Regions from separate parts of the Streptomyces sp. NPDC005774 genome, predicted to be linked through region 1. Evidence: riboswitches for the same ligand, from Rfam matches in the RefSeq annotation. Region 1 holds a riboswitch; each other region holds the start of a gene.
The links. Region 1 has a riboswitch for thiamine pyrophosphate ahead of thiO (glycine oxidase ThiO). Riboswitches for the same ligand answer to the same signal wherever they lie in the genome.
Positions count from the first base shown of each region.

Region 2: another riboswitch for thiamine pyrophosphate. It lies ahead of thiC (phosphomethylpyrimidine synthase ThiC); the one in region 1 lies ahead of thiO (glycine oxidase ThiO).
Region 3: another riboswitch for thiamine pyrophosphate. It lies ahead of ACFYQA_RS09020 (thiamine ABC transporter substrate binding subunit); the one in region 1 lies ahead of thiO (glycine oxidase ThiO).

Region 1 covers NZ_JBIAIV010000014.1:98,173-108,285, forward strand. The annotation lists gene ACFYQA_RS15680 (TetR/AcrR family transcriptional regulator) at 1-86, shown strand, start outside; gene ACFYQA_RS15685 (phytoene desaturase family protein) at 552-2,081, shown strand; gene ACFYQA_RS15690 (hypothetical protein) at 2,164-3,138, opposite strand; gene metF (methylenetetrahydrofolate reductase [NAD(P)H]) at 3,195-4,118, opposite strand; gene thiE (thiamine phosphate synthase) at 4,290-4,970, opposite strand; gene ACFYQA_RS15705 (Rv2175c family DNA-binding protein) at 5,329-5,694, opposite strand; gene ACFYQA_RS15710 (NAD(P)/FAD-dependent oxidoreductase) at 5,778-7,019, opposite strand; gene ACFYQA_RS15715 (hypothetical protein) at 7,059-7,403, opposite strand; TPP riboswitch at 7,463-7,574, shown strand; gene thiO (glycine oxidase ThiO) at 7,572-8,768, shown strand; gene thiS (sulfur carrier protein ThiS) at 8,765-9,001, shown strand; gene ACFYQA_RS15730 (thiazole synthase) at 9,004-9,798, shown strand.
Region 2 covers NZ_JBIAIV010000002.1:303,448-313,560, reverse strand. The annotation lists gene ACFYQA_RS03640 (metallophosphoesterase) at 1-915, shown strand, start outside; gene ACFYQA_RS03635 (hypothetical protein) at 1,099-1,968, shown strand; gene ACFYQA_RS03630 (VWA domain-containing protein) at 2,175-3,686, opposite strand; gene thiC (phosphomethylpyrimidine synthase ThiC) at 3,776-5,599, opposite strand; TPP riboswitch at 5,592-5,780, opposite strand; gene ACFYQA_RS03620 (YibE/F family protein) at 6,116-7,693, shown strand; gene ACFYQA_RS03615 (SsgA family sporulation/cell division regulator) at 7,912-8,346, opposite strand; gene ACFYQA_RS03610 (IclR family transcriptional regulator C-terminal domain-containing protein) at 8,445-9,170, opposite strand; gene ACFYQA_RS03605 (DUF5326 family protein) at 9,473-9,685, opposite strand; gene ACFYQA_RS03600 (cupin domain-containing protein) at 9,836-10,113, opposite strand, start outside.
Region 3 covers NZ_JBIAIV010000007.1:49,264-59,376, reverse strand. The annotation lists gene rpsB (30S ribosomal protein S2) at 1-882, shown strand, start outside; gene tsf (translation elongation factor Ts) at 1,085-1,930, shown strand; gene pyrH (UMP kinase) at 2,117-2,872, shown strand; gene frr (ribosome recycling factor) at 3,054-3,611, shown strand; gene ACFYQA_RS09035 (phosphatidate cytidylyltransferase) at 3,611-4,738, shown strand; gene ACFYQA_RS09030 (hypothetical protein) at 5,007-5,183, shown strand; gene rlmN (23S rRNA (adenine(2503)-C(2))-methyltransferase RlmN) at 5,249-6,355, shown strand; TPP riboswitch at 6,403-6,508, shown strand; gene ACFYQA_RS09020 (thiamine ABC transporter substrate binding subunit) at 6,593-7,687, shown strand; gene ACFYQA_RS09015 (ABC transporter permease) at 7,663-9,336, shown strand; gene ACFYQA_RS09010 (ABC transporter ATP-binding protein) at 9,337-10,113, shown strand, end outside.

The DNA of each region.
Region 1 (10,113 bases):
AGGCCTTCCAGCCGGAGCGCTCCCTGGACGACGTGCATTCGGCTCTGTCCCGGCTGCTGCAGGGACGCGTGAGCGGCCACCGCTGAGGCGGCGGGCGGCCGCATCCGGCGACCGGCGGCGGTCGTCGACCGGACCGGGGAGACGAAAAGTGCCGGTCCGACGGTGGCTGCGTCCCCCGCGAGCCACTGCCGGACCGGTGCCTTCCTTGCTTCTCCGTACGTCCCCCTGTGGGACTCCCCTCTCGGTCGTCCCCCGGGTTCCCCCGTGCCTCGCTTCCACCGACACCGTCGGCGGAAGGAGCGGATCGCGGGCACGGTCCGTTCCGGCGCCCCGTGTCGCCGGTTCCGGAGTCGTGTCCCTCTCCGTGGTCTCCACTCTCTCGTTTTCGCAGGCCGTGGCCCATCCGTGCGCGTACTCATCTCGGGGACCAGGTACGGATACTCACTCCTGCGCACCCGGCCCCACACGGCACGGCCGCCGGCCGGCCACCGGGACGTGGGTGACGGTACTCGGGTCCGGGGGTGTCCGTGGGGGCGGATAAAGTCCCTGACATGGCACGGATTGCGGTGATCGGCGCCGGGCTGGGCGCGATGACGGCCGCCGCCAGGCTGGCCGTCGCGGGCCACCGGGTGACGGTGTACGAGCGGACGGACACGTACGGCGGCGCGCTGCGCCGGCTGGAGCGGGAGGGTTTCTCGTTCGACACCGGCCCCGGGCTGCTCCCGCTGCCGGCGGTCTACCGCGATCTGTTCCTGAAGACGGGCAGGGAGCCGCTGGAGGCCCGCGTCGAGCTGGTCCAGGTCGACCCGTCGTCGCACCACGTGTTCGCGGACGGTACGCGCGTCCCGTTGCCGAACGCGTCCCGCGCGGGGGTCGTCTCCGCCCTGGACGCAGCCCTCGGACCTGCCGCCGCCAAGCGCTGGGGCGACTTCCTGGTGCGGGCCCGCGAGGCCTGGGACAGGACCCGCAGGCCGCTCCTGGAGGAGCCGCTGTGGCCCGACTGGCAGGTGCTGGCCGGGCGCGAGCCCTACCCGGCCGTCCCTCACAGGAAACTGCTGCGCACGCGCACGGCGGGCACGCTCGCCGAGGTCGGCGCCTGGGAGCTGCGCGATCCCCGGCTGGTCTCCCTGCTGGAGGGTTACGCGCTCGAGCACGGCCTGGACCCCCGGTCCACCCCGGCGAGCGCGGCGGTGCTGCCGTACATGGAGCACGCCTTCGGCACCTGGTACGTCCGCGGCGGCATGCGGGAGCTGGCCCGCGCGGTGTACGAGCGGTGCCTGGCCCGCAGGGTGGAGTTCCGTTTCGGCGCCGAAGTCACCGGGGTGCTGGAGAAGGACGGCCGGGTGGCGGGCGTGGAGTTCACCGAGGGCGCCTCCCCCGGCTCCGGGAGCGGTGGCGAGGCGGTGGCAGAGGCGGATCATGTGATCGCCGGGGTGACGCCCGGTGCGCTGGACCGGCTGACGCGGGGGGCGCGAGTACGGGGCGAGGGCGAGGTTCCCGGCCGCCTCGGCACAGCGAGCCGTCTGACGGTGCTGCTGGCACTGCGCGGCGGACGTCCCGAGGGGACACCGCACCGGACGGTCGTGCACACCCGGGACCGGGAGGCCGAGCTGGAGTCCCTGTTCGGCTCCCCCGCGGGCCTGCCCGCGCACCCCACGGTCACGGTCCTGCGCCCCGACGACCCGGCCCTGGTCCCCGACACGGACCACGAGGCGGTCACCCTCACCTCGGCGGTGCCCGCGGGCTCCGCGGGGCCGGGCCTGGACGAGCACGCGCGGAACATGATCATCGCCGCCGAGCGGGCCGTACCCGGCCTGCGCGACCGTCTCCTGCACAGTGAGGTCCGCACCCCGGACGACATCGCGGAGGCCACGGGCGCGAAGGGCGGAGCAGTGCCCGTCCCGGCGCTCGCCGCGGCGGGCGGGCGCCTGCTGCACCCGTCCAACAGCACCGGCATACCGGGGCTGTTGACGGTGGGCGGCTGGTCGCATCCCGGCGGGGGCCTCCCGCACGCCGGGATGTCGGGCGCGCTGGTCGCGGGCCTGATCGTGGAAGGACCGGAGTTCCGCGGATCCCAGTGAGCGGCGGCGCACCGAGGCGGTTCACCGGCCGGGACGGATCACCGGCCGGGACCGACGGTCGCGGCGGGCCGGGCCGGCCGGGTCAGTAACGGTACTGCTGCTCGTCGTACCCGTTGCCGTTCCCGTTGCCCGGGGTCTGGCCCTGCTGGCCGTTGTCCTGGTGCGGGTACGGCTGCTCCTGCGGGAGTTCGCCGCCGTACAGGTCGTCGGTGTTGCGCTGCTGCGGGACCCACAGGCCGCCCGCCGGGGTCTCGCCGCCGTAACCGCCGTACTGGTCCTGGCCGTAGCCCTGCTGGCCGTACTGCTGCTGCGGGTCGGTGTATCCGGTGTCGTACGAGGTCCCGTCGTAGGTCGGGTTGCCGATGTACGGGTCGGAGTAGGCCGCGTACTGCTGTTGCTGACCCGTGTCGTAGGACTGCTGCTGGCCGTAACCGGAGTAGTCGTAGGCGTAGTTCTGGCCGGTGTCGTAGCCCTGGTCGGTGCTCTGGGCGGTGGCCGCGTACTGGTCCTGGGCGGGGATGCCGTACCCGTTGTCGCCGTAGACGCCGTACGAGCCGGTGTCGTCGGGCATGGGCTGCGGCTCGTAGACGGCGGTGGTCTCGGCGGCCGTCTGCTGCTCGCCGCGCACGGGCGTGAACACGTCGTCGCGGTCGTAGTCGTCGGCTCCGTAGGAGTCCCGGTCGTGGCGCCGCTCGGCGCCCTCGTCGCCGTACCCGTCGCCGGTGGCCTCCAGGTCGGAAACCTCCAGGGTCGGCTCCTCCCGCCCGCGGTCACCACGGCCGCCCTTGACGGCGGACAGCAGCGGGGCGTTGACCGCCCAGCCGGCCGCGAAGCCGCGGCGGAACGACAGCGTGACGTAGGTCTGGCCGATCGCGAAAGCGATGGCGCCCAGGCCGATCACGACGACGGACGGGATCAGCACACCGAGCACGACGCCCAGAAAGCCCCCGAAGGCGAGCAGCCGCCAGCGCAGGCGTGCCTTGTACTGCAGCAATACCTCGCCGAGCAGCCACAACGCGACCACACCGAACGCGATGTAGAGGACCGTCCAGCCCATGTACGCCCCTCTCCCAGTGGCCGCTACGCAGTGTGTCGTACACCGGTGCGACCGGTCTAGGCCCGCGGTGGGTGATGCAGGCCCAGGTTCTCGTAGATTTCCAGTGTCGCCGTGGAGTTGTTCAGCGTGATGAAGTGCAGTCCGGGCACTCCCTCGGCCAGCAGCCGTGCGCAGAACTCCGTGGCGAACTCGATACCGATGGAGCGTACCGCCGCCGGATCGTCCGCCGCTGTGAGGATCCGCTCTTTCAGGGCATCCGGGAACGACGCGTTACTGAGCTGCGGCAACCTCTCCAACATCTTCACACTGGTCACCGGCATGACCTCCGGAATCACCGGTGTCCCGCAACCCGCCGCGTCGACCCGATCACGCAGGCGCAGATAGGACTCGGGCTGGAAGAACATCTGAGTGATCGCGTAGTCGGCACCGGCCCGGCACTTGTCGACGAAGCGTGCGACGTCCGTGTCCCAGTCGGAGGACCTCGGGTGCATCTCCGGAAAGGCGGCGACACCCACACAGAAGTCGCCCGACTCCTTGATGAGCCGGACGAGTTCGGCGGCGTAGGTCAGGCCCTGCGGATGCGGGACCCAGTCGGCCGTCGGGTCGCCGGGCGGGTCGCCCCGCACGGCGAGCATGTTGCGGATCCCGGCGTCGGCGTACTGGCCGATGATGTTGCGCAGTTCGGCGACGGAGTGGTCGACCGCGGTGAGGTGGGCGACCGGGGTGAGGGTGGTGTCGGCGACGATCTGCTCGGTCTCGTGGACCGTGCCCGCGCGGGTGGACCCTCCGGCGCCGTAGGTGACGGAGACGAAGTCCGGAGCGACCGCCTCGACCCTGCGCAGCGCGCTCCAGAGGTTCCGCTGCCCCTTGGGCGTCTTGGGCGCCGAGAACTCGAACGAGTACATCGTCTTTCCGGCAGCGAGCATGTCACGCACAGTGCGCGCGTGATCAGTCCTGACGGATGCTGTTCCGAGGGCCATACCGGCAGGTTAGCCAGGGGGCGCCGGTCCCCCAACCGGATGCGGGGGATTTGCCGGAATTGCCGACTTGTTGTCCACCCTTTGGACACGCGGTGACGAGCGGGGGCGGCGGGCCGCAGTGGCGGGCGGCGGAAGCGGTGCCGGCGGCGGGTGAAGGGCGCCGGTGGCGCGTCAGGGGCGGGTGGCCGGCGCCGCCTGCCGCAGCCGCCTCGCGAACTCGGCCGCCGCCGCGCCCGGGTCGCCCGCCTCGGTGATGGCCCGTACGACGACGACCCGGCGGGCGCCGGCCTCCAGGACCTCGTCGAGGTTGCCGAGGTCGATGCCGCCGATGGCGAACCAGGGGCGGTCGGTGCCGAGGCCGGCCGCGTACCGGACCAGGCCGAGGCCGGGGGCGTGGCGGCCGGGCTTGGTGGGGGTGGGCCAGCAGGGGCCGGTGCAGAAGTAGTCCACGCCGTCCTGCACGGCGGCCGCGGCGGCCTCGGACTCGGCGTGCGTGGAGCGGCCGATCAGGGTGTCCTCGCCGAGGAGGGCCCGGGCCGCGGGGACGGGGAGGTCGCCCTGTCCGAGATGCAGTACATCGGCGCCGGCGGCGTGGGCGACGTCCGCGCGGTCGTTCACCGCGAGCAGCTTGCCGTGCCGGGCGCAGGCGTCCGCGAGGACCTCCAGGTGTTCCAGCTCCTCGGCGGCCTCCATGCCCTTGTCCCTGAGCTGGACGATGTCGACGCCGCCGGCCAGCACCGCGTCCAGGAACTCCGCGAGGTCGCCCTGCCTCTTGCGGGCGTCGGTGCACAGGTAGACCAGGGAGTCGGCGAGGCGGGCGCGCGGGGCGGTGCCTGCGGCGGTGTCGGGCATGCGGGAATCCCCCTGTGTGTCGGTGCCGGCCGGGCCCGGCCGGCGCGGGGCCGGGTCCTGGTGGGTCGTCGGCGGATGCCCCACGACCCACCGGGACCGGCGGAGCGCACGCCGCAACGGACCCTATGCCGCCGCCCCGGCGACCGGGAGAGCGTCCGCGAGCGGGGCCGGGCGGCCGCCCGGCCCGCGGGGTCCTCCCGGCACCCTGTGGCAGCGGCGCCGGGTGGCGGTTTCACGGCCGGGTACCTGCGCACGAGTGCGAGGGCGGGCCAGGCACGTGCCCGTAACCGGGTGCGGGCGCGCGAGGAGGTGCGTACCGGTGCTGGTGCGGGTCCCGGACTCGGTGTTCCGCCCCGGGTCAGACGGCGAGCGCCTGGGCGCGGCGCTTCACCTCCGTGCCGCGGTTCTCGCTCAGTGCCTGCGCGGGCGTGCCCGGCAGGCTCTCGTCGGGGGTGAAGAGCCATTCCAGCATCTCTTCGTCCGTGAATCCGTCGTCCCGCAGGAGCGTCAGGGTCCCGGAGAGGCCCTTGACGACCTTGTCCTCGTCGATGAAGGCGGCGGGGACGTGCAGTGCGCGGTTCTCACCTCGGCGTACGGCGATGAGCTGGCCGTCCTTGACCAGCTGCCGGACGCGCGTCACCTCGACGCCGAACATCTCGGCGATGTCGGGAAGGGTGAGCCAGGCGGGGACGAGAACATCGATCTTTGCGTCAATCTCGGTCACGGGACAAGCCTGCCATCTGGCACCGACAGCCGGAAGCCGGACCCCTCCACCCGGGCGGACGTTCAACCCGGACGCCCGGATACTCACGCCTTTGCCGACTTCAGGGGTCGCGCCGGGTCGGCCAGCAGCGTCTCGTCCATCACCGTGCCCGCCTCGATCAGCCGGCGCCCCTGGGCCAGGTCGCGGGGGCGGCCCACCGCCAGCAGCGCGACCAGCCGGGACGCACGGAGCCAGCAGACCGTCCACGCCGGGCCGTCGGCCTCCCCCCGCCACACCGTCCGGTCGGCGTCCGCGTGGTGCCCGGCGTACTGGACGAAGCGTCCGAACTGCTCGGACCAGAAGTACGGCACCGGGTCGTACACCGCCGGGGATGCACCGGTGGCCGCCCCGATGATGTTCGCCGCGACCGTGCGCGGGCCCTGGAGGGCATTGTCCCAGTGGTGCACCAGCAGGCGTTCGCCGTACCGCTTCGAGGGGAAGGACGCGCAGTCGCCCACCGCGTACACGTCCGGCACGGAGGTCGTCAGACGGGCGTCGGTGACCACCTCGCCGTGCTCGCCGAGTTCGATCCCCGAGCCGGCCAGCCAGGCGGTGGCGGGGCGCGCACCGATACCGACGACGACGGCGCCCGCGGGCAGTCGCGAGCCGTCGTCGAGCACCACCGCGCCGGGCTCGACGCGCTCCACGCGCGCGTGTGTCCGCAGCACCACTCCCGCGTCGTCGTACCAGGCGGTCATGGGGGCGGCCGCCTCGGCGGGCAGTGCCTCGGCCAGGGGCCGGTCGGCGGCCTCCACGACGGTGACCGTGCAGCCCGCCTCGCGCGCGGCCGTGGCGAACTCCGCGCCGATCCAGCCGGCACCGACGACCACGACGTCCTGCCGGCGCGCGAGCACCGGTCGCAGCCGTTCGACGTCGTCCAGGGTGCGCAGCAGATGGACGCCCGGAACCCCTTCCGCGCCCGGCAGCCGGACCGGCTCGGCGCCGGTCGCGACGACCAGGACGTCGTAGGGGACCGGCCCGGCCTCCGTGTCCAGCTCGTGGTCGGCGGGGCGCAGCCCGAACACCTCGCAGCCGAGCCGCAGTTCGATGCCGAGCGTCTCGAAGTCGACGTCGAAGGCGGAGTTCTCCGCCGTGCCCAGCAGCACCGCCTTGGACAGGGGTGGCCGGTCGTACGGCTGGTGGGGTTCGGCGCCGATCAGTGTCACGGTGCCGGTGAAACCCTGCTCCCGGAGGGCGACGGCGGTCTGTACGCCGGCCATTCCGGCCCCCGTCACCACCACGCGCCGCGGCCCGGACGGTCCCCGTTCCTGCGTCTGCTCGCTCACCTGATCACCATAGACACCTGTCCCATGGCCGGACAGGTGTTAGGGGGCCGTGAGCTGCTCCACCACGCTGGTGCCGCTGCCCGGCTGCGACTCCCACTTCCAGGTCTCCTCCAGCCGCACCCGCCCGTCGGGCAGTTCCACGACCGTCGACTCGCAGTGGCCCGAGGCGGTGGTGCCGTCGTGCTTGAGCTGCACGTACCGGAAGTCCAGCCGGTCCCCCTCCCGGGTTCCCACCAGGTGTCCGCGCACGACGTCACCGCCCGCGTACTCGGCCCAGATCCGGCCGTTCCGCTCGTGGTAGACGAACCGGGTGCGGGTGCCGACCTGCCCCGGTGCCTGGTCGGCGACCGGGGAGAGAACCAGGCCGTCGAGCGAACCAGCCATCTGAGGGCTCCCTGTACGTTCGTTGTTCCGGCATTGTTCCGGGGCTAGGCTGGCCACCGTAAAGCACTCGCGGGAGCCCGGACGCACCGGGCTGAGAGGGAGGCTGGCAGCCTCCGACCGTATGAACCTGATCCGGGTCATGCCGGCGAAGGGAGGGGCTGGACGCCCATGTCGCCCACACACACCTCGGGCTCCCCGCGCGATCCGGGGCGTTCTCCGGACGTCCTCGTCGTCGGGGGCGGGATCATCGGCCTGGTCACGGCCTGGCGGGCCGCGCAGCGCGGGCTGGCCACGACCGTGCTGGACCCCGAGCCGGGCGCCGGCGCCGCCCGGGTGGCCGCCGGGATGCTGGCCGCCGTCACGGAACTGCACTACGGCGAGCAGACCCTGCTCGGTCTGAACCTCGCCTCCGCGCGCCGCTACCCCGGCTTCGCGGCCGAGCTCACCGAGGCCACCGGCCACGACCTCGGCTACCGCCGCTGCGGCACCCTCGCGGTCGCGCTGGACGCCGACGACCGTGCCCATCTGCGCGAACTGCACGTCCTGCAGCAGCGGTCGGGGCTCGACGCGCAGTGGCTGTCCGGGCGGGAGTGCCGACGCCTGGAGCCGATGCTCGCACCGGGTGTGCGCGGCGGGCTGCGGGTGGACGGCGACCACCAGATCGACCCCCGGCGCCTGGCGGCCGCGCTGGTGACCGCCTGCGAGCGGGCGGGAGTGGTGTTGCACCGCGCGTGGGCCGAACGGCTCACCGTCGCCGGGGAGCGGGCCACGGGTGTGGTCACCGCCGAAGGCACCGCGCTGAGCGCCGGGCAGGTGGTGCTCGCCGGGGGCAGCCTCAGCGGGCGGCTCGCGGGGATCCCGGCGGATGTGCTGCCTCCGGTACGTCCTGTGAAGGGGCAGGTGGTCCGGCTCACGATGCCGGACCGGTTCGGCCCGTTCCTGAGCCGGACGGTACGCGCGGTGGTGCGCGGCAGCCATGTGTACCTGGTGCCGCGCGAGAACGGGGAACTGGTGATCGGGGCGACCAGCGAGGAACAGGGCTGGGACACGACCGTCACCGCGGGCGGGGTGTACGAACTGCTGCGCGACGCCCACGAACTCGTCCCCGGGATCACCGAACTTCCGCTCACCGAGACCCGGGCCGGGCTGCGCCCCGGCTCCCCCGACAACGCGCCGCTGCTCGGCCCGTCCGCGCTGGCGGGGCTGGTCCTCGCGACCGGGCACCACCGCAACGGCGTGCTGCTCACGCCGGTCACGGGCGACGTCCTGGCCGAGGTCCTGACCACCGGTGAACTCCCGGCCGAGGCCCGTCCCTTCACACCCCGGCGGTTCACCGCCGCCGCACTCACGGAGCAGTCCGCATGAACGATCCGGCGAATGTCGCGACCGGCCCCACCGTCTCCGTCTCCGTCAACGGGGAGCCGCGCGAGGTGGCTTCCGGTACGGCGCTCGACGCGCTGGTCGCCACCCTGACCTCGGCTCCCTCCGGGGTGGCCGCCGCCCTCAACGAAACCGTCGTCCCGCGCGCGCGGTGGCCGCTCACGTCCCTGTCCGAGGGGGACCGGGTGGAAGTCCTGACCGCCGTCCAAGGAGGCTGACCATGGCCGACGATCCGTTCGTTCTCGGCGGTACGTCCTTCACGTCCCGGCTGATCATGGGGACCGGTGGGGCGGCCGGCCTCGAGGTGCTGGAGCGGGCGCTGGTGGCGTCCGGTACGGAGCTGACGACCGTCGCGATGCGGCGGGTGGACCCCTCGGTGCACGGCTCGGTCCTGTCGGTGCTGGACAAGCTGGGCATCCGGGTGCTGCCGAACACGGCGGGCTGCTACACCGCCGGCGAGGCGGTGCTCACCGCGCGTCTCGCACGGGAGGCGCTCGGCACCGATCTGGTCAAGCTGGAGGTCATCGCCGACGAGCGCACCCTGCTGCCGGACCCGATCGAGTTGCTGGAGGCGGCGGAGACACTGGTCGACGACGGGTTCACGGTGCTGCCGTACACCAATGACGACCCGGTGCTGGCGCGGAAACTGGAGGACGCCGGCTGTGCGGCGATCATGCCGCTCGGGTCACCGATCGGATCGGGACTCGGCATCCGCAACCCGCACAACTTCGCGCTGATCACGCAGCACGCGCGCGTGCCGGTGATTCTGGACGCGGGCGCCGGTACGGCGTCGGACGCGGCGCTGGCGATGGAACTGGGATGCGCGGGAGTGATGCTCGCCTCGGCGGTGACGCGGGCGCAGGAGCCGGTGCTGATGGCCGCCGCCATGCGCGGTGCGGTCGAGGCGGGGCGGCTGGCCAGGCGGGCGGGACGGATTCCGCGGCGGTACTTCGCCGAGGCGTCGTCTCCTGCGGAGGGTCTCGCCGCGCTGGATCCGGAGCGGCCCGCGTTCTGAGCGGCCCGCGTTCTGAGGGGACCGTCGTCACCAGGTTGCTCTCCCGCCCATGCACCGCCCGTCTCCGGTCGGCCGGGAGGCGGGGGCTTCTCATGGGGGTGCGCCGCCATCGGCGGCTGCCGTGCCATGGCCCGGACCACGTCCCACCACGCCCCTGAACCGGAACCCGGCCCGCGTCGGAACGCCTTCCAGGCCGAAGCCGAATCCGCTTCGGAACACGTTCCGGAGCCGGGACGCACTCGCGCCGGAGCCTGACCCCGGTGCCGGGTCGGGCCCGTCGGAACGCGTCGCCGCGCCGGAACCGGACCCGCCGCG
Region 2 (10,113 bases), on a different contig from region 1:
CCTACGCAACGGGACCTCCCGGTCATCAATCGGGGTGACACTGTGCAGGTGACCGTCGACCCCGCGTCCGCACCCGCACCCCAGCCCGCCACCGGGCCCGGCCCGCTGTACGTGGTCGGCGACGTCCACGGTTACCTCGACGAGCTGGTGGCCGCCCTCCAGGAGCAGGACCTCATCGACTCCGCGGGCCAGTGGTGCGCCGGCCCCGCACGGCTTTGGTTCCTCGGCGACTTCACCGACCGCGGCCCGGACGGCATCGGCGTCATCGACCTCGTGATGCGGCTGTCCGCCGAGGCCGCCGCGGCCGGCGGCTACTGCAAGGCCCTGATGGGCAATCACGAGCTGCTGCTGCTCGGCGCCAAGCGGTTCGGCGACACCCCCGTCAACTCCGGCGCGGGTACCGCCACCTTCCAGGCCGCCTGGCTGCTCAACGGCGGGCAGAAGACCGACATGGACCGCCTTCAGGACCACCACCTGCAGTGGATGGCCCGCCTGGACGCCGTCGAGACCGTCGACGACCATCTGCTGCTGCATTCCGACACCACTGCCTACCTCGACTACGGCCGTTCCATCGAGGAAGTCAACGACACCGTCCGCGAGACGATCACCCGCAACGACGCCGACGAGGTCTGGGACCTGTTCCGCAAGTTCACCAAGCGGTTCTCCTTCCGCGACGAGGGCGGCGCCGAAGCGGTGCGCTCGCTGTTGGATACGTACGGCGGCACCCGGGTTGTTCACGGGCACAGCCCCATTCCGTATCTGCTGGGCGAAGTAGGCTCCGAGGACGGCGAGGACGGCAACGGTCCTGTCGTCGAGGGTCCGCACGTCTATGCCGAGGGACTGGCCATCGCGATGGACGGTGGCGTGACGATGGACGGAAAGCTGCTGGTCCAGCGACTGCCGCTCGCCCAGTGAGCGGGTTCCGGACCCGGCACCCCCGGCCCGGAACCACACCGAACCAAGGCCAATTTCGGTAAACCCCCTGTCACGGTGCACCGTTGGCGCTCTACCATCGACCTATCCGTAGCAGGCTCCCCTCCGTTTCTGCCCAACGGCTCGTCGGCATGCCGAGTCACAAGCCCTACGGAGCATCGGGGGATGCACATGAACAGCGTTCCGCAGCATCTGTTGACCGAGGACCGCCAGGATTACGCGCGGATTCTCGATGCGGTGCTGCGCTCCGCACCACAACGCCCGGAACTGGCCACGGTCGGACAGCGGCTCACCTCCGAACAACTGCGCACGATGGCACTCAACGCCACCGCGATCATCACGGTGGCCGCGGCAACCGAATACCAGCACTACACCAAGGTCCGCGAGGAACTGCGCCGGCCACCGGCGTCGTCCACCCCGCCCACCCGGGCATCCGGCTCCTCCGAGCCGGGGCCGGAAACGGCGGGGCTCGCCACCACCATGGGAGAGGTCGCCGAGACCGCCGGCGCGGGCGCCGTCGCCGTCATCGCCGTCCTGGCACCTGTTCTGGCCGGCACCGCGGCCGCGATATTCCTGCTCGTCGGTTACATCCTGCGCATGCTCGATCCCGGCGCGGTCTTCGCCCGGACCATGCTCACCACGGGCTGGACATTCGGCGCCGTGACCGCGGTCGCCATCCTGGTCGCCGCGGTGGGTCTGCTGCTGACCGCCCTGCGCAACAAGCCCTCGGCCCGGAGCGGGCCGTACGGTGAAGCCGACGAGGAGCTGTCCCTGGCCAGGGAAGCCTGGCACGAGGCACTGCGGGAACAGGGGATCATCCCGTTCCTGCGGGACGCGCTCGCCGACCCGGGTGCCGCGGCCGCACTGCACTCCGCGGCGCCGTCCGAACCGGCCGGCCGCATCCCGCATCTCGGATACGACCGGCCGGGGTTCACCAGTCCCGGCGAGGGTACGAACCGCGGCCGACGGCCGAGCTACTCGAGTCCGGACTACAGCAGCCCGGACTTCGGAGGGCCGGAACACAAGCCCGAATAGCCGGAACAATCGAATAAGCCGGCCCCACCGGAGCCGGCCCCACCGGAGCCGGCCCCACCGGACGAGCCGAAGCATGCGGACCGCCCAGCCGTCGGCATGCGCTCCCTCACCGGCGGAGCCCGTCCCAGAGCTCCGCACCGAGGGGCGTGAGCCGGGGTGGGCCCGGCTTCGCCGCCCTGTGCCCGTACAGGCCTGAGGAGCGGTCTTCAGGGTCGGAGAATGCCCGCTTGGCCCGCTGCGGTGATCCACTGGGGGAACTCGGACAGCAGGCGGTCGTACAACTCCGGGTCCGGCACAGTGCCGATGTCGTCGACGGCGAAGAACCCGACGTTGTCGACGCGGCGTCCGGGCAGCGTGTCGAACCGCTCCAGCACGCCGTAGTTCGCCCGGCCGAGGCCCACGAACTGCCAGAAGATCGGTTCCTCCACCGCTTCGCGGAGCTCCCGTTCGATCTCGGTATTCCGGTAGACACCGCCGTCGGAGAAGAACAGCACAAGCGTCGGGGCCGCCGCGGGGCTGTCCCTGACGAACGAGCGGACCTCGGCGATGACCTTCTGTTCCTCGTTCTGGATGCCGACCTCCCGCATGTCGACCTGGCGCGGGTCCAGCCCCTTCTTCCGTCCGCGCCGGAAGAGGCTCATCTCTCCCACCCGTACGTGCAGCCGGAGCCATTCGGGCAGCTCGCCCAGGAGCAGGTCCGGCAGCCGCGCCGGATGCGAGGCGAACGTCCAGGCCTGCATCTCACCGTCGTCGTCCAGCTGCGCGGCAACCGCGGCCATCCGTTCGACGACGTCCGCCACCACTCCCTTGGAGTACAGGAAGGACATGGAACCGGAGGCGTCCAGTACGAGGACCACGCGCGCGGTGACCCCGGCGGCCCCGTGCTTGCGCAGGCTGACCGCCACCTGCTCCTTGCGCAGGGACAGCCGCTTGCGCATGTCCACCGGCAGCCGCTCCTCACCCTTGGTGAGCCGTGGAGCGGTCGGGGGGACGGCCGACGGGACGGACGGAGGAACGGGGGCAGGGGGCACCGGGGCGGAGGTGGCCGGCGCGACCGGGGGCTGGGGCGGGGTGGTGGGTACCGCGGGCGGGACTGGTGACACTGTGGCCGCGGCAGGAGTCCTCGTCGCGCCAGGTGCCGTGGTGGAGCCGGCAGCCGTCGTGGAGTCCGCTGCCGTCCGGGGAGCATCGTCCACGGTGATACCGAAGTCGGTGGCCAGCCCCGCGAGCCCCGCGGCGTATCCCTGCCCCACCGCACGGAACTTCCACTTTCCCTGCCGCCGGTACAGCTCACCGCCGATGAACGCGGTCTCCGTCCCGGCCACCATGTCGAACCGCGCGATCTCGGCTCCCGTACCGGCCTCGAGCAGCCTGAGCATCAGTCCCGGCACCTGGCCGAACGTCCCGCCGTCGGACGACGCGCACAGCACGACTCTCTCGACGGCCGGTTCCAGCAGGCGCAGGTCCACCTCGACCGTGTCGGTCGCGGCGCCGGCGGCGCTCCGCTTCCCCAGGTGCGTCACGGCGCCGGAGGTGTGCCGCGGCTGGTTGTAGAAGACGAAGTCGCCGTCGTCCCGCGCCCGCCCGGTCTTCGTGAGCAGCAGAGCCGACCCGTCGATGTCGGGCACACCGGCCCCAGCGGCCCAAGCGAGCTCGACGCGCACCGCCTGGGCGTCGACGGGAAGGTTGGACCCCTTGCTCATTGATCTCGCTGTCATGACATCCAGTCTGCCGACCCGTCCTCCCGAGGAGCGAGAGGGCGGGCCCGAACGGCCCGCCCCTTTGTCCATTCGGTCCGCTTGTTCGTTCAGTCCGTCAACGGCAGGTACACACGGTTGCCCGCCTCGGCGAACTCCTTCGACTTCCGCAGCATCCCCTCGGCGATCTCCTCGGCCGACGCACCCTCCTCCGAAGTCTCGCCGAACCGCTCCGTGATGCTCCGGCTGATCCTCATGGAACAGAACTTCGGCCCGCACATCGAGCAGAAGTGCGCCGTCTTCGCGGGCTCCGCCGGAAGCGTCTCGTCGTGGAACTCCCTTGCCATGTCCGGGTCGAGAGCCAGGTTGAACTGGTCTTCCCACCGGAACTCGAAGCGCGCGTCGGACAGGGCGTCATCCCACTCCTGCGCCCCCGGATGCCCCTTGGCGACGTCGGCGGCATGGGCGGCGATCTTGTAGGTGATGACACCGGTCTTGACGTCGTCGCGATCCGGCAGGCCCAGGTGCTCCTTGGGCGTGACATAGCAGAGCATGGCCGTGCCCCACCATGCGATCATCGCCGCGCCGATACCGGAAGTGATGTGGTCGTACGCGGGCGCGACGTCCGTCGTCAGCGGGCCGAGCGTATAGAACGGGGCTTCATCGCAGATCTCCTGCTGAAGGTCGATGTTCTCCTTGATCTTGTGCATCGGGACATGCCCCGGGCCCTCGATCATGGTCTGCACATTCAAACGCCTGGCGATCCGGTTGAGTTCCCCGAGCGTGCGCAGTTCCGCGAACTGCGCCTCGTCATTGGCGTCGGCGATCGAGCCCGGCCGGAGACCGTCGCCGAGCGAGTACGTGACGTCGTACGCCGCGAGGATCTCGCAGAGTTCCTCGAAGTTCTCGTACAGGAACGACTCCTTGTGGTGCGCCAGGCACCACGCCGCCATGATCGAGCCGCCGCGCGAGACGATGCCCGTCTTGCGGTGGGCGGTGAGCGGCACGTACGCCAGCCGTACCCCCGCATGGACCGTCATGTAGTCCACGCCCTGTTCGGCCTGCTCGACGACGGTGTCCTTGTAGATCTCCCAGGTCAGCTCCTCGGCCCTGCCGTCGACCTTCTCCAGCGCCTGGTAGAGCGGCACGGTGCCGATGGGGACGGGGGAGTTGCGCAGCACCCACTCCCGGGTGGTGTGGATGTTGCGACCGGTGGACAGGTCCATGACCGTGTCGGCGCCCCAGTGGGTCGCCCAGGTCATCTTCTCCACCTCCTCCTCGATGGAGGAGGTCACCGCGGAGTTACCGATGTTGGCGTTGACCTTCACCAGGAACCGCTTGCCGATGATCATCGGCTCGGTCTCCGGGTGGTTGACGTTGGCGGGCAGCACCGCGCGGCCTGCCGCGATCTCCTCACGCACGACCTCCGGCGATACGTTCTCCCGGATGGCCACGTACTCCATCTCGGGCGTGATCTCACCGCGGCGCGCGTACGCCAGCTGCGTGACCGCCCCGCTCACCCCACCCGCGCGGCCCCGGCGCGGCTGACGGGGCCGGCCCGGGAACACCGCGTCGAGATTGCGCAGTCCACCGCGCGGCGAGGTGTGCCTGATCCCGTCGTCCTCGGGGCGGACCGGACGGCCCGCGTACTCCTCGGTGTCACCGCGCGCGGTGATCCAGTTCTCCCGCACCGGCGCCAGCCCTCTGCGCACATCGGTGTCGACCAGGGGGTCGGTGTACGGGCCCGATGTGTCGTACAGCGTGACCGACTGCCCGTTGGTGAGGTGTACCTGACGGACCGGCACCCGCAGGCCGGGGCGTGTGCCCTCGACGTACGCCTTGTGCCAGCCGATGGACTTCCCGGCCTCCTCCCCCACCGACGCTTCCGTCGGTTTCTGGGTGGAGGCAGGCGTGCGTGCGTCCTTGTTGGTCATGAGACCTACTCCCTACGCCGGCATTACCCGGTAACAGGTTCAGCGGTCGACGCAGCAGTTTCCGTCTGCCGACGTTCCGTGTGAAACATCACTCGGACATGTGATGTTTCATGTGGAACGTCGCTGGGACGGAGGTCAGCGCCCTCTCAGCCCGGTGCTCCGAGCTCCCGCGTGTACAAAAAAGGTACCTCCACGCTAGCGGGAATCCTGGCGCGGTGAACAGAGGGCCCTCGTTGTTCTTGCGATGATCAGGCGGTGACCTCGACGCAACCTCCCCCGTACCCACCGCCCGAACCATCCCGTGGCTCCGGCGGCCGAATCGGCGGCGGCCGTGGCAGAGGACCCGCAGCCGGCACCGGCCTGGGCCATGGGGACGTTCAGGGAGACAGCCCCGGCTCCGAAGACTGGTTCGGGCATGGACACCGCCCCGGCGAGGTACCGGCGGCACAGAACCACCTGCCCGGCCCTGGAAACCCTGGCCCCAGAAGCCCCGACGGGCCCGCCGGCCCGGGGCCCGTGGGCCCGGGTTTCGAACCTTCCGGTCGGGCCCCCGGGCCCGGCGCGAGCCGCCCGGGCCCGGGCCACAGGCAGGGGCAGGGGCAAGGAGGGCAAGGAGGGCAAGGGCAGGGTCGAGCCCGCGGCCAGGCTCACGGTCCGGGTCATGACCACAGCCCGGACCCCGGCGCCGGCGGCCGCGGCCCGAACTCCGGCGGCGGACCGAACTCGGTTGGCGGGCACGGCGGTCCGTCTCCGGGCGACGGTGGGCACGAGCATGGCCAGGGCCCCGCCGGCGGGCATGGGCACAGTCACAGCCACGGCCCGGCCGCTCCCGTCTCGAAGCACCTGCGCAAGGTCATCGCGGCGGTCCTCATCCCGTTCGGTGCGGCGGTGCTGATCGGCCTCGCAGTGCTGTGGCCGGGTGGCACACCCGGCCACGAGCGGACCGGTGTCGGTTTCGACCGGCAGACTCAGCAGGCCACGGTCACCAAGGTGGCCGAGGTGAGCTGTTCGTCCGTCAACGCATCCGGAGGCGTCCCGACCGGCGACATCTCGACGGCCGAGGGGTCCTCCGCTCAGCAGCAGGCGGACGGCACGTGCAAGAAAGCGACCATCCGGGTCGACACCGGCGACGATGCGGGCCGCACCTTCACCGAGATCGTGCAGCCGGACCAGTCACGTCAGCTGAGCGAGGGTCAGGGGGTCGTGGTCGCCTACGAGCCCTCCGCACCGAAGGACCTCCAGTACTCGGTGGCGGATGTGAACCGGCGCGTACCGCTGGCCCTGCTCGCCGGCATTTTCGCGGTCGCCGTCGTCGCTGTCGGACGGCTGCGCGGTGTGATGGCACTGGTCGCGCTGGCGGTCAGCTTCCTGGTGCTGAACTTCTTCATCCTGCCCGCGATCCTGCAGGGTTCGAACCCCCTGGTCGTGGCGGTGGTGGGGGCGAGCGCCATCATGCTGCAAGCCCTGTATCTCTGTCACGGGCTGTCGGCGCGCACCTCTGTGGCTGTGCTCGGCACCCTGATCTCGTTGCTGCTGATCGGCTTTCTGGGTTCGGTCTTCATCAGCTGGGCGGCGCTGACCGGCGACACCGACGACAACACCGGTCTGATCCACGGACTTTACCCGGATATCGACATGAGCGGTCTGCTGCTGGCCGGGGTCATCATCGGGTCGCTCGGTGTACTCGACGACGTGACGGTCACACAGACATCGGCCGTATGGGAATTGCACGAGGCCAACCCGTCGCTGGGCTGGCGCGGGCTGTATCGCGCGGGTATCCGCATCGGCCGCGACCACATCGCGTCCGTCGTCAACACCCTGGTCCTCGCCTACGCGGGCGCCGCGCTGCCCTTGCTGCTGCTGTTCTCCATCGCGCAGAGCAGCGTGGGGACGGTCACCAACAGTGAGCTGGTGGCGGAGGAGATCGTGCGTACGCTGATCGGCTCGATCGGCCTGGTCGCCTCAGTTCCGGTCACCACGGTGCTGGCTGCCCTGGTGGTCTCGGCCGACCGCCCGACCACGCAGGGAGCGGCCGAGGAAGGCGGCCGGTCGGCTCCGGCACGCGGTGGGCGGGGCAGGCGCCGGAAGCGCTGACCCCACCGGCGCCGGACCGCGCGCCGCGCCGTCTTCTGACCGTCCGCGGCCGCTCACCCGGCAACCCGTACTCCGGTGGTCGACCGTCGGCCACCGATTACCAATTGCTGGTCATACCGGCACCGGAGCCGCTCGGTCACCACCGCGGAAGCATTCCTGCACGGTCGGGCGGAACACGGTGAAGGGTTCCGCCACAAGCCGTCCGGGGTCGGAACGCTTCACCCGGCGCTCTGCTCCGCCAGGATGCGGTCCAACGCATCGTCGAGATGGGCGTCGAAGTCGGCTAGCGCTCCCTCCTGACCCAGCGGCACCAGCTTGTCGGTGCGGTCGAGAAAGGCCACGAGCGGCGCCGTCGACGAACGGAACAGCGCGTGGTCGCCTCCGACCTGAAGCCGGATCAGCACCTCACCCAGGGCATCGGGGTCGACCGGTGAAACACGTACGTCGCCCTCACCGCACGGCCTGCCCACGCCGTCGATCAGCAATTCCCGACCGAACGCCCAGGTCACCGGCGCGTCACCGGGAAGATGGAAGGTCAGCCGTACGGCGTAGGGATCACAGGTGTCGTAGCGGAGCTCCACCGGGATACGGAAGGACAACTCCTCCGACACAAGAAAACTCATCATGACCTCTGCCTGCACGGACTCGCGCATCGCCTACCCCGTCATTCGCTACGGACCGGCCTGGAATGGACCCCTGACACTGGATGAATCTTGCTCAACGTACACAATGAATTACAAGGAGTGATTTTTCAGATACTGATAGAGAGTGCCAAAGGCCCCAGCAGGCGACCCACTTCCGTCTGCAACTGCTGGGCGGCAGGGTGCAGCCGGTGGACCTGATGGACCGGTAGGGAGACGGCGATCGTCGCGGCCGTGGCACCGGCCGTGATCGGGACGGCCGCGCACACCGTCCCCAGCGCGTACTCCTGACGCGCGAACACCGGCTCCAGGCGACGCGTCCGCTCCAGGCGCCGGAGCAGGCTGTGCCCGTCGCGCACCGTGTACGGCGTGACGGGCTGCACCGGGTAACGGTCGAGGTGGTCCCGGCGCGCGACCTCGTCGAGCTGGGACAGCAGGCACTGCCCGATGGCGTGCGCGTGGCCGGTCGCCCGGAAGTCGGCCCACTCCTGGACCGCGGGATTGCCTGGAGTGTCGGAGACGCACACCAGCTCGATCTCGCCCTCGCGGTACACCGCGTAGTACACGGGGGCCCCGATCGTGTCACGCCAGCGCGCGAGCGCGGCAACGACCGTGCTGCGACGTTTCTGCGGGGCTCCATTGCTGGTCAGCCGCTCGGCCGCGTCGCCGAGGAAGAACAGCCCCTTGTCTCGGCGCAAATAGCCCTCATGCACAAGGGTGCGCAGCAGGTGGTAGGCCGTGGGAAGCGCCAGCCCGGTCTCACGGGCCAACTGTTTGGCCGGGGCACCGGACTCGTGTCCCGCGACGGACTCCAGTAGACGCATCGCGCGCTGCACCGAGCCGATGAGGGTCGTGGTGGGCGCCGGCTCGGACGCTGCGCGCGCATGGGGCTGGCAGGGGACGGCGGACAGATGTGCGGGGACGGTGGCAGCCGTGGCCAAGGGTCACTCCCGGAGCGAGGGGGCAGCCCGTGCGGGGGAACACGGGTGGGGGTGTACGCCGCTCGCGGGGATCGTCCCCGCATGGCCTTCCGGACTCTAACCGTCTGTCACCGCGGACAGACGGTCCGTCCGGGAAACTTCCCCCACCCGAGGGAACCGGCGCCGGCTGTTACCGCTTCACCGGCTCCCCGTGAGGCTCACCAGTCGCCACGCGACGTCGAACTCGACGTGAACTTCCTTACGACGTAGATGAGTCCGCCGACCAGGGCGACGAAGACCAATACCTTGAAGAGCAGCCCGATCACGAATCCGACCACGCTGGCTATCAGGCCGCCGAACACGACCAGAGCGATGACCGGCACCGCGATCCACTTCACCCACCACGGCAGTCCCATGAAGATCTCTCGCATCGCCTTCGTCCTTACCTGCTCCGCCCGTCTCGTACCGGGTCGCGTGAATGATGTCCTGCACTCGATGCTAGGGCGGCAGGAGCCCTGCTGGGGGCCTCTGATCCCTTGTCCTCCCCTGAGCGGTCCCCTAGGGAACCCGGAGACCGCTGCTCAGCTCTCGGGGGGAGAGAAAACCACCAGGACCCTCAGGTCCTCACTGATGTGGTGGAACTTGTGCGCGACCCCGGCCGGCACGTACACAATGCTGCCGCGGGCCACCTGCGTGGTCTCCATTCCGACGGTGATCGACGCCCTGCCACTGACGACGAAGTACACCTCGTCCTGGCCGTGCGGCTGCTGTGGATCCTGCTCGCCCGCGTCCAGGGCGTACAGGCCGACCGACATGTTCCGCTCCCGCAGGAACTGGAGGTAAGCACCCTCGTTGGCGG
Region 3 (10,113 bases), on a different contig from region 1:
ACGGAGCGCAACGGCATCTACATCATCGACCTGCTCCAGTCGCTGTCGTACATCGACCGCGCCTACGAGTTCGTCAAGGAGACCGTCGCCCACGGCGGCACGGTCATGTTCGTCGGTACGAAGAAGCAGGCGCAGGAGGCCATCGCGGAGCAGGCCACCCGCGTCGGCATGCCCTACGTCAACCAGCGCTGGCTGGGCGGCATGCTCACCAACTTCTCGACCGTCTACAAGCGTCTGCAGCGCCTCAAGGAGCTCGAGCAGATCGACTTCGAGGACGTGGCCGCCTCCGGCCTCACCAAGAAGGAGCTGCTGGTCCTCTCCCGCGAGAAGGCCAAGCTGGAGAAGACCCTCGGCGGTATCCGCGAGATGCAGAAGGTGCCCAGCGCCGTCTGGATCGTGGACACCAAGAAGGAGCACATCGCGGTCGGCGAGGCCCGGAAGCTCAACATCCCGGTCGTCGCCATCCTCGACACCAACTGCGACCCCGACGAGGTCGACTACAAGATCCCGGGCAACGACGACGCGATCCGCTCCGTCACCCTGCTCACCCGCGTGATCGCCGACGCGGTCGCCGAGGGCCTCATCTCCCGCTCCGGTGTCGCCACCGAGGGCAAGGGCGAGAAGGCCGCCGGCGAGCCCCTCGCCGCGTGGGAGCGTGACCTGCTCGAGGGTGAGAAGAAGGCCGACGAGACCCCGGCCGCCGCCGAGGCCGAGGCCGAGAAGCCCGCCGAGGCTCCCGCCGCCGACGCCCCGGTCGCCGCCGAGGCCGACGCTGCTCCGGCTGCCGACGCCCCGGCCGCCGCCGAGGCCGAGGCCGAGAAGCCGGCCGAGGAGGCCCCCGCGGCCGACGCCGCCCCGGCCGCCGAGGCCGACCAGGCCTGAGCTGCCCGTCAGTGCTGATGACGGCGGGAGCGGGTGACATGATCCCCCATTGCCTGAAGGGCATGGGAGGTACCTCCACCGCTCCCGCCGTTCCCCCGTAGGTGCGCGGCGTGTCACGGTTCCCCAGCTCGGACAGTCCACTGTGGACCGCAGACCCCGCAGATCTCCGATTCTCCAGACTTCGAGAAAGAATCACAGACTCATGGCGAACTACACCGCCGCCGACGTCAAGAAGCTCCGGGAGCTCACCGGCGCCGGCATGATGGACTGCAAGAAGGCGCTGGACGAGGCCGAGGGCAACGTCGAGAAGGCCGTCGAGGCGCTCCGTATCAAGGGCCAGAAGGGCGTCGCCAAGCGCGAGGGCCGCTCCGCCGAGAACGGCGCCGTGGTCTCGATCATCGCTGACGACAACTCCTCCGGCGTCCTCGTCGAGCTGAAGTGCGAGACGGACTTCGTCGCCAAGGGCGAGAAGTTCCAGGCCGTGGCCAACGCCATTGCCGAGCACGTCGTCGCGACCTCCCCGGCCGGCATCGAGGCCCTGCTCGCCTCCGAGATCGAGGCCGGCAAGACGGTCCAGGCGTACGTCGACGAGGCCAACGCCAACCTGGGCGAGAAGATCGTCCTGGACCGTTTCGCCCAGTTCACCGACGGCTACGTCTCGGCGTACATGCACCGCACGATGCCCGACCTGCCCCCGCAGATCGGTGTTCTCGTCGAGTTCGACAAGCAGACCGACGAGATCGCTGCGGTCGCCAAGGGCGTCGCCCAGCACATCGCCGCCTTCGCGCCGCAGTACCTCTCCAAGGAGGACGTGCCGGCCGAGGTCATCGAGACCGAGCGCCGCGTCGCCGAGGAGACCACCCGCGCGGAGGGCAAGCCCGAGGCCGCCCTGCCGAAGATCGTCGAGGGTCGCCTCAACGGCTTCTTCAAGGACGCCACCCTGCTGGGCCAGCCCTACGCGCTGGACAACAAGAAGTCCGTCCAGAAGGTCCTGGACGAGGCCGGTGTCACCCTGAAGCGCTTCACGCGCATCAAGGTCGGCATCTGAGTCCGTACCGCGACGGGCGTGCGACCCCTATAGGGTCGTCGGCAGTCGTTCGGACACGCCGTCACGCGCGCGTGCCGGACGACAGCAGATCTGACGAGGAGGCCATTGCCGCATGGGATGCGTACCCCACCCCACCGGCAGTGGCCTCCTTCGTATGTGCAACAGGTGAAAGAGGCGGGATCCCCGATGACCAAGGCTGAGAAGAGCGACGACGGCACAGTGCACGGACGGTTTCTGCTGAAGCTGTCCGGAGAGGCCTTCTCCGGTGGCGGAGGCCTGGGCGTCGATCCCGACGTGGTGCACGCCGTCGCACGCGAGATCGCGGCGGTCGTCCGTGACGGCGCCGAGATCGCCATCGTCATCGGCGGCGGCAACTTCTTCCGCGGTGCCGAACTCCAGCAGCGCGGCATGGACCGGGCCCGCTCGGACTACATGGGCATGCTCGGCACCGTGATGAACTGCCTCGCACTCCAGGACTTCCTGGAGAAGGAGGGCGTGGACTCCAGGGTCCAGACCGCCATCACCATGGGCCAGGTCGCCGAGCCCTACATCCCGCTGCGGGCCGTACGGCACCTGGAGAAGGGCCGCGTGGTCATCTTCGGCGCCGGCATGGGCATGCCGTACTTCTCCACCGACACCACCGCCGCCCAGCGTGCCCTGGAGATCGACGCCGAGGCCCTGCTGATGGGGAAGAACGGGGTGGACGGGGTCTACGACTCCGACCCGAAGACCAACCCCGACGCGGTGAAGTTCGACCACCTCGGGTACGGCGAGGTCATCACGCGTGATCTGAAGGTCGCCGACGCCACGGCCGTCACCCTGTGCCGCGACAACAAGCTCCCCATCGTCGTCTTCGAACTGCTGGCGGAGGGCAATATCGCGCGCGCCGTCAAGGGTGAGAAGATCGGCACGCTGGTGGGTGACCCGACGGACCGGAAGTGACCGGACCACAAGCACCCGTCCGAGGGGCGACACCCTCGGGGGACGGACGGGGCGGGCCGGGCCGGGGGATGGACAATGTCCCGCCGGTCGGGAACCGTGCAGGAAGAAGACGCGACGCAGCCGGCCGCCGCCCCGACAGGGAACCGCGGCCGGGCCTACTCAAGACACGCAGGAGCAAGTGGTGATCGAAGAGACCCTCCTCGAGGCCGAGGAGAAAATGGAGAAGGCCGTCGTGGTCGCCAAGGAGGACCTCGCCGCGATCCGCACCGGTCGTGCGCACCCGGCGATGTTCAACAAGATCGTGGCCGACTACTACGGCGCGCTGACGCCGATCAACCAGCTGGCCTCGTTCTCCGTGCCCGAGCCGCGCATGGCCGTGGTGACGCCGTTCGACAAGAGCGCACTGCGCAACATCGAGCAGGCCATCCGCGACTCCGACCTGGGCGTCAACCCGAGCAACGACGGCAACATCATCCGCGTGGTGTTCCCGGAGCTGACCGAGGAGCGCCGTCGCGACTTCATCAAGGTCGCCAAGACCAAGGGCGAGGACGCCAAGGTCTCCATCCGCGCCGTGCGCCGCAAGGCCAAGGACGGCATCGACAAGATGATCAAGGATGGCGAGGTCGGCGAGGACGAGGGACGCCGGGCGGAGAAGGAGCTCGACGACACCACCGCGAAGTATGTCGCCCAGGTGGACGAGCTCCTGAAGCACAAGGAAGCGGAACTGCTCGAGGTCTGATGAACGAATCTTCCTGGGGGGCGCCGCCGCAGGCCGGGGACTGGGGGCCGCCCGACCATGGGCCCGTCCAGGGAGCTGTCCCGGCGGGTCCCCCGTACGACGCGCATCACGCGCAGCAGACTCGCCCCATGCCGGTCGTGCCCGGCGCACCCGAACACGGCGGCGGTCAGGAGATGGACCAGGGGGCTGCTCGGCCGAGCGGCCCCCTGTTCCGAGACGAGCCGACACGGGCGCGTCCCCGTCCTGGGGAGATGCCGCAGAATCCGGAGTCCATGCCCGACGCCCCGCAGCCGGTGCCCCCGCCGCAGAAGAAGAGCGCGGGGCGCGATCTGCGTGCCGCGATAGGGGTCGGTGTCGGGCTCTGTGCGCTGGTCGCCGTGTCGCTGTTCGTCGTCAAGGCCGTCTTCGTCGGCGTCGTCACCGTCGCCATCGTGGTGGGCCTGCGGGAGCTGACGAAGCGGCTGGAGGAGCGCAAGGGCATCAAGGCGCCGCTCGTGCCGCTTGCCGTCGGTGGTGCGGCCATGATCGTCGCCGGATACGTCTGGGGCAGCGACGGCGCGTGGATCGCGATGGCGCTCACCGCGCTGGCGATACTGGTCTGGCGGATGGCCCAACCGCCCGAGAACTACCTCAGGGACGTCACGGCGGGGGTCTTCGCCGCGTTCTACGTACCGTTCCTGGCGACCTTCGTGTCGATGATGCTGGCCGCGGACGACGGGCCCTGGCGGGTGCTGACGTTCATAGTGATCACGGTCGTCGCCGACACCGGTGCGTACGCCGTCGGCTGGCGCTTCGGCACGCACAAGCTCGCCCCGCGCATCAGCCCCGGCAAGACCCGCGAGGGCCTGCTGGGCGCGGTCGCCTTCGCCATGGTGGCGGGCACGCTGTGCATGCAGTTCCTGATCGACGACGGCACCTGGTGGCAGGGGCTGCTGCTCGGGCTCGCCGTCTCGGTCAGCGCCACCCTCGGTGACCTGGGCGAGTCCATGATCAAGCGGGACCTCGGCATCAAGGACATGGGCACACTGCTGCCCGGCCACGGCGGCATCATGGACCGCCTGGACTCTCTGCTGCCGACGGCTCCGGTGGTGTGGTTGCTGCTGGTGGTCTTCGTAGGGTCGGGGTGAGGGAAGGTCACGGCATCGCGCGGCGCCGGCCGCACATGGATACATCATGGACTGCCTGGACTCTCTGCTGCCGACGGCTCCGGTGGTGTGGTTGCTGCTGGTGGTCTTCGTAGGGAGCCGACCGTCCGCCTCCGGCGTCATTCGAGCCCCGCGCACATCGGCATCGTGCGCGGGGCTCGTCCCGTCGAAGGAAGGGCTCGGCCGGCCCGAGCACGTCCGCCCCAATTCCCTCCTGTCCGGCGTGTGCGCGCATCGGTAGGGTTCCGCGATGGCGCAGGCACGGCTCGGGGCGGACGGCAGATACCGGGGTGACCTGTCATGCCGGTGGTGCGACACCCTGATCGACCAGGGCGGGCGGCGCAAACCGCGCCTGTACTGCCGTATGTCCCACCGCTGGAAGAACTACGGCTCATGGGTCGCGGCCCTGGTCGGCGGCCTGTTCTGACCGATTCCGGGCGCCTCGGCCGGTCCGCGCGGTCACCCGGTTGGATCTGCGACACTGGTACAGCCATGCCTAAGCCCGGAGAACTGACCTTTGTCGCGCCGCGCGGATCCAAGAAGCCGCCGCGGCACCTTGCCGACCTCACGCCCGCCGAGCGCAAGGAGGCGGTCGCAGCGGCCGGTGAGAAGCCGTTTCGGGCCAAGCAGCTCTCGCAGCACTACTTCGCGCGGTACGCGCACGATCCGGAGCAGTGGACCGACATTCCCGCCGGGTCGCGGGCCAGGCTGCGGGAGGCGCTGCTTCCCGAGCTGATGACGGTCGTCCGGCACCTGTCCACCGACCAGGGCACCACCCGCAAGACGCTGTGGAAGATGTCCGACGGGACCCTCGTCGAGTCGGTGCTCATGCGGTACCCGGACCGGGTGACGATGTGCATCAGCTCGCAGGCGGGCTGTGGCATGAACTGCCCGTTCTGTGCGACCGGGCAGGCCGGTCTCGACCGGAACCTGTCCACCGCGGAGATCGTGCACCAGATCGTGGACGGGATGCGGTCGCTGCGGGACGGAGAGGTTCCCGGTGGGCCGGCGCGGCTGAGCAACATCGTCTTCATGGGGATGGGCGAGCCGCTCGCCAACTACAACCGGGTCGTGGGTGCCATCCGCCGCCTGACCGACCCCGAGCCGGACGGCCTCGGGCTGTCCCAGCGCGGGATCACCGTGTCGACGGTCGGGCTCGTGCCGGCGATCAACCGGTTCTCCGACGAGGGCTTCAAGTGCCGCCTCGCCATCTCCCTGCACGCACCCGACGACGAACTGCGTGACACCCTCGTCCCCGTGAACACGCGGTGGAAGGTGCGCGAGGTCCTGGACTCCGGGTTCGAGTACGCGGCCAGGTCCGGGCGGCGGCTGTCCATCGAGTACGCGCTGATCCGGGACATCAACGACCAGGCGTGGCGCGGTGACAGGCTGGGGCGGCTGCTCAAGGGCAGGCCCGTGCACGTCAACCTCATCCCGCTCAACCCGACGCCCGGCTCCAAGTGGACCGCCTCGCGGCCCGAGGACGAGAAGGCGTTCGTGGACGCGATCGCCGCGCACGGTGTGCCGGTGACGGTCCGGGACACCCGGGGGCAGGAGATCGACGGGGCCTGTGGTCAGCTCGCCGCGAGCGAGAGGTAGCCTGGCCGGCACAGGAGCAACAACTGCATACCGGGTAACACACGTTCATTTTCCGACAGGGGAGCGCTACAGCGCTGAGAGTGCGGCATCGGCCGCAGACCCTCCGAACCTCGCCCAGGTCATTCTGGGTAGGGAGATCGGTCATCACTCGAGCTGTTGCGCCCTGCCCGGGACACCTGTGAGGGGTCCCGGGCAGGGCCGCGTCTCTTCCTGGTCACTCCCAGGAGGAAAAAACCGGTGAACATCACCAAGAAGGTCACGATCCTGGCTGTCGGGCTGGGTCTGGTCACGCTGTCCGCCTGCGGTTCGTCCGACGGCGGCGACGACGGCGGCGGCAGGAGCGGCGGCGGGTCGAAGACCGTGACCCTCGTCAGCCACAACTCGTGGGCCGCGTCCAAGGACGTCCTCGCCGCCTTCGAGAAGGAGTCCGGCTACAAACTCAAGGTCCTGGAGGACGGCGACGCCGGGTCGGCCGTCAACAAGGCGATCCTGACCAAGGACAACCCCCAGGGCGACGTCTTCTTCGGCGTGGACAACACCCTGCTGTCCCGCGCCCTCGACAACGGGCTGTTCCAGCCGTACGAGGCGAAGGAATCCGACCTCGTCCTTCCCGAGTTCCGGGTCGGCGGGGCCGGCCACCGGGTCACGCCCGTCGACACCGGCGACGTCTGCGTCAACTACGACAAGGCCTGGTTCGAGGAGCGCGACCTGACCCCGCCGCGGACCTTCGACGACCTGGTCGAGCCCGAGTACAAGGATCTCCTGGTCGTGGAGAACGCCTCCACCTCCTCGCCCGGCCTCGGCTTCCTCCTCGGCACCGCCGCGGAGTACGGCGACGAGGGATGGCAGGACTACTGGAAGAAGCTCAAGGCCAACGGTGTGAAGGTGGTCGACGGCTGGGAGCAGGCCTACAACGAGGAGTTCTCCGGTTCGGCCGGCGGCAAGCAGGCCAAGGGCGACCGGCCGCTGGTGGTGTCCTACGCCTCCTCGCCGCCCGCCGAGGTGATCTACGCCGACCCGAAGCCGAAGACCGCGCCCACCGGCGTCGCCGAGGGCACCTGCTTCCGACAGGTGGAGTACGCGGGACTGCTCGCCAACGCGAAGAACCCCGAGGGCGGCAAGGCGCTGCTCGACTTCCTGATCAGCAAGCGGTTCCAGGAGGACATGCCGCTCAACATGTTCGTCTACCCGGTGCGGGAGGCCGCCCGGGTGCCCGGGGAGTTCACGGAGTTCGGACCGCGGGCCGAGGATCCCGAGACCATGGACCCGGCGAGGATCGCCGACCACCGCGACCAGTGGGTCAAGTCGTGGACCTCGCTCGTACTGAAGTGAGCCGAGCCGCGGCGAGGCGGCGTGGAACCGCGGCGCGGCTGGGTCTGATGGCCGTGCCCGTCGCGTTCTTCGCCGCCTTCTTCGCCTACCCCGTCACCGCGATCGTCGCGCGAGGCCTGAAGGCCGACGGGGTCTGGCAGCTCGGGCGGATCGGGGAGGTCCTGGGGCAGTCCGACGTCCGCCAGGTGCTGTGGTTCACCACCTGGCAGGCGCTGGTCTCCACTGCCCTCACCCTCCTGATCGCCCTGCCCGGCGCATACGTCTTCGCCCGCTTCGACTTCCCCGGCAAGCAGCTGCTGAGGGCCGTGGTCACCGTCCCGTTCGTGCTGCCGACGGTCGTCGTCGGTACGGCGTTCATGGCGCTCGTGGGTCGCGGCGGGCTCCTCGACGAGCTGTGGGGTCTGCGGCTGGACACCACCGTGTGGGCGATCCTGCTGGCGCACGTCTTCTTCAACTACGCCGTCGTCGTACGGACCGTCGGCGGACTGTGGGGGCAGCTCGACCCGCGGCAGGAGGAAGCCGCGCGGATGCTCGGCGCCTCCCGGTTCACGGCCTGGCGAACCGTCACGCTGCCCGCACTGGGGCCCGCGGTGGCCGCCGCCGCGCTGATGGTCTTCCTGTTCACCTTCACCTCGTTCGGTGTGGTGCAGATCCTCGGCGGCCCCACCTTCGCCACCTTGGAAGTGGAGATCTACCGGCAGACGTCGGAGATCTTCGACCTGTCCACCGCCGCCGTCCTGACGATGATCCAGTTCGTCGCGGTGGGCGCGATTCTCGCCCTGCACGCCTGGACCGTACGGCGGCGGGAGACCGCGCTGCGGCTGGTGGATGCCTCCGGGACCGCGCGGCGGCCGCACGGCGCCGGGCAGTGGGCGCTGCTCGCCGGGGTCGTCACCACCGTCGCCGTCCTGCTGCTCCTGCCGCTCGCGGTGCTGGTGGAACGGTCCTTCGGCGACGCGGGTCTCGGCCACTACCGGGCGCTGACCCGCGACGACGGGGGTGTGTTCCTGGTCGCGCCGATCGAGGCGGTCGGCAACTCCCTGCGGTACGCGGTCGCGGCCACCGCCATCGCCGTGGTGATCGGGACCCTGGCATCCGTCGCGCTCACCCGGCGGGACGCGGGACGGCTGGTGCGGGGCTTCGACGCCCTGCTGATGCTGCCGCTCGGGGTGTCCGCCGTGACCGTCGGCTTCGGGTTCCTGATCGCCCTCGACGAGCCGCCCCTGGACCTGCGTTCCTCCTGGATCCTGGTGCCGCTCGCGCAGGCGCTGGTCGGTGTCCCCTTCGTCGTACGGACCATGCTGCCCGTGCTGCGGGCCGTGGACGTGCGGCTGCGGGAGGCGGCGGCGGTGCTCGGGGCGTCGCCGTGGCGGGTGTGGCGGGAGGTGGACCTGCCGATGGTGCGACGGGCCGTACTCGTCGCGGCGGGATTCGCCTTCGCGGTGTCGCTGGGGGAGTTCGGGGCGACGGTGTTCATCGCGCGGCCGGACAACCCGACGCTGCCGGTGGCCGTGGCACGGCTGCTGGGCCGGCCGGGGGAGCTCAACTACGGGCAGGCGATGGCCCTGTCGACGATTCTGATGATCGTGTGCGCGGTGGCGCTGCTGGTCCTCGAGCGGCTGCGGACCGACAGATCCGGGGAGTTCTAGATGCTGTTGAGCCTCGAGAGTGCCACCGTCCGCTTCGGCGGGCGGGCGGTCCTGGACGCCGTGGATCTCCAGGTCGCCGAGCACGAGATCGTGTGCGTGCTCGGGCCCAGCGGCAGTGGCAAGTCCACCCTGCTGCGGGCGGTGGCCGGGCTGCAGCCCCTCGACGCGGGGCGGATCTCGCTCGCCGGGCGGGACCAGGCGGGCGTGCCCGCACACCGGCGCGGGGTCGGGCTGATGTTCCAGGACCACCAGCTGTTCCCGCAGCGGGACGTGGGCGGCAACGTGGCCTTCGGACTGCGGATGCGCGGGGCGTCCCGCACCGGACAGGCCGACCGTGTAAGGGAGTTGCTGGAACTCGTCGGGATGCCCGGGGCGGGAGGGCGGGCCGTGGCCGCACTGTCCGGCGGAGAGCAGCAACGCGTCGCGCTGGCCCGTGCGCTGGCGCCCAGCCCTCGGCTGCTGATGCTCGACGAGCCGCTCGGCCAGCTCGACCGCTCGCTGCGGGAGCGGCTCGTCGTCGAGCTGCGGGAGCTGTTCGGCCGGTTGGGCACCACCGTGCTCGCCGTGACGCACGACCAGGGTGAGGCGTTCGCCCTGGCCGACCGGGTCGTGGTGATGCGGGACGGGCGGATCGCCCAGTCCGGTACGCCACTCGAGGTGTGGCAGCGCCCGGCCGACGCGTTCGTGGCCCGCTTCCTCGGCTTCGAGAACGTGACCGAGGCGACGATCACCGCGGACGTCGCGGTGACGCCCTGGGGCAAGGTCCCGGTGCCGGCG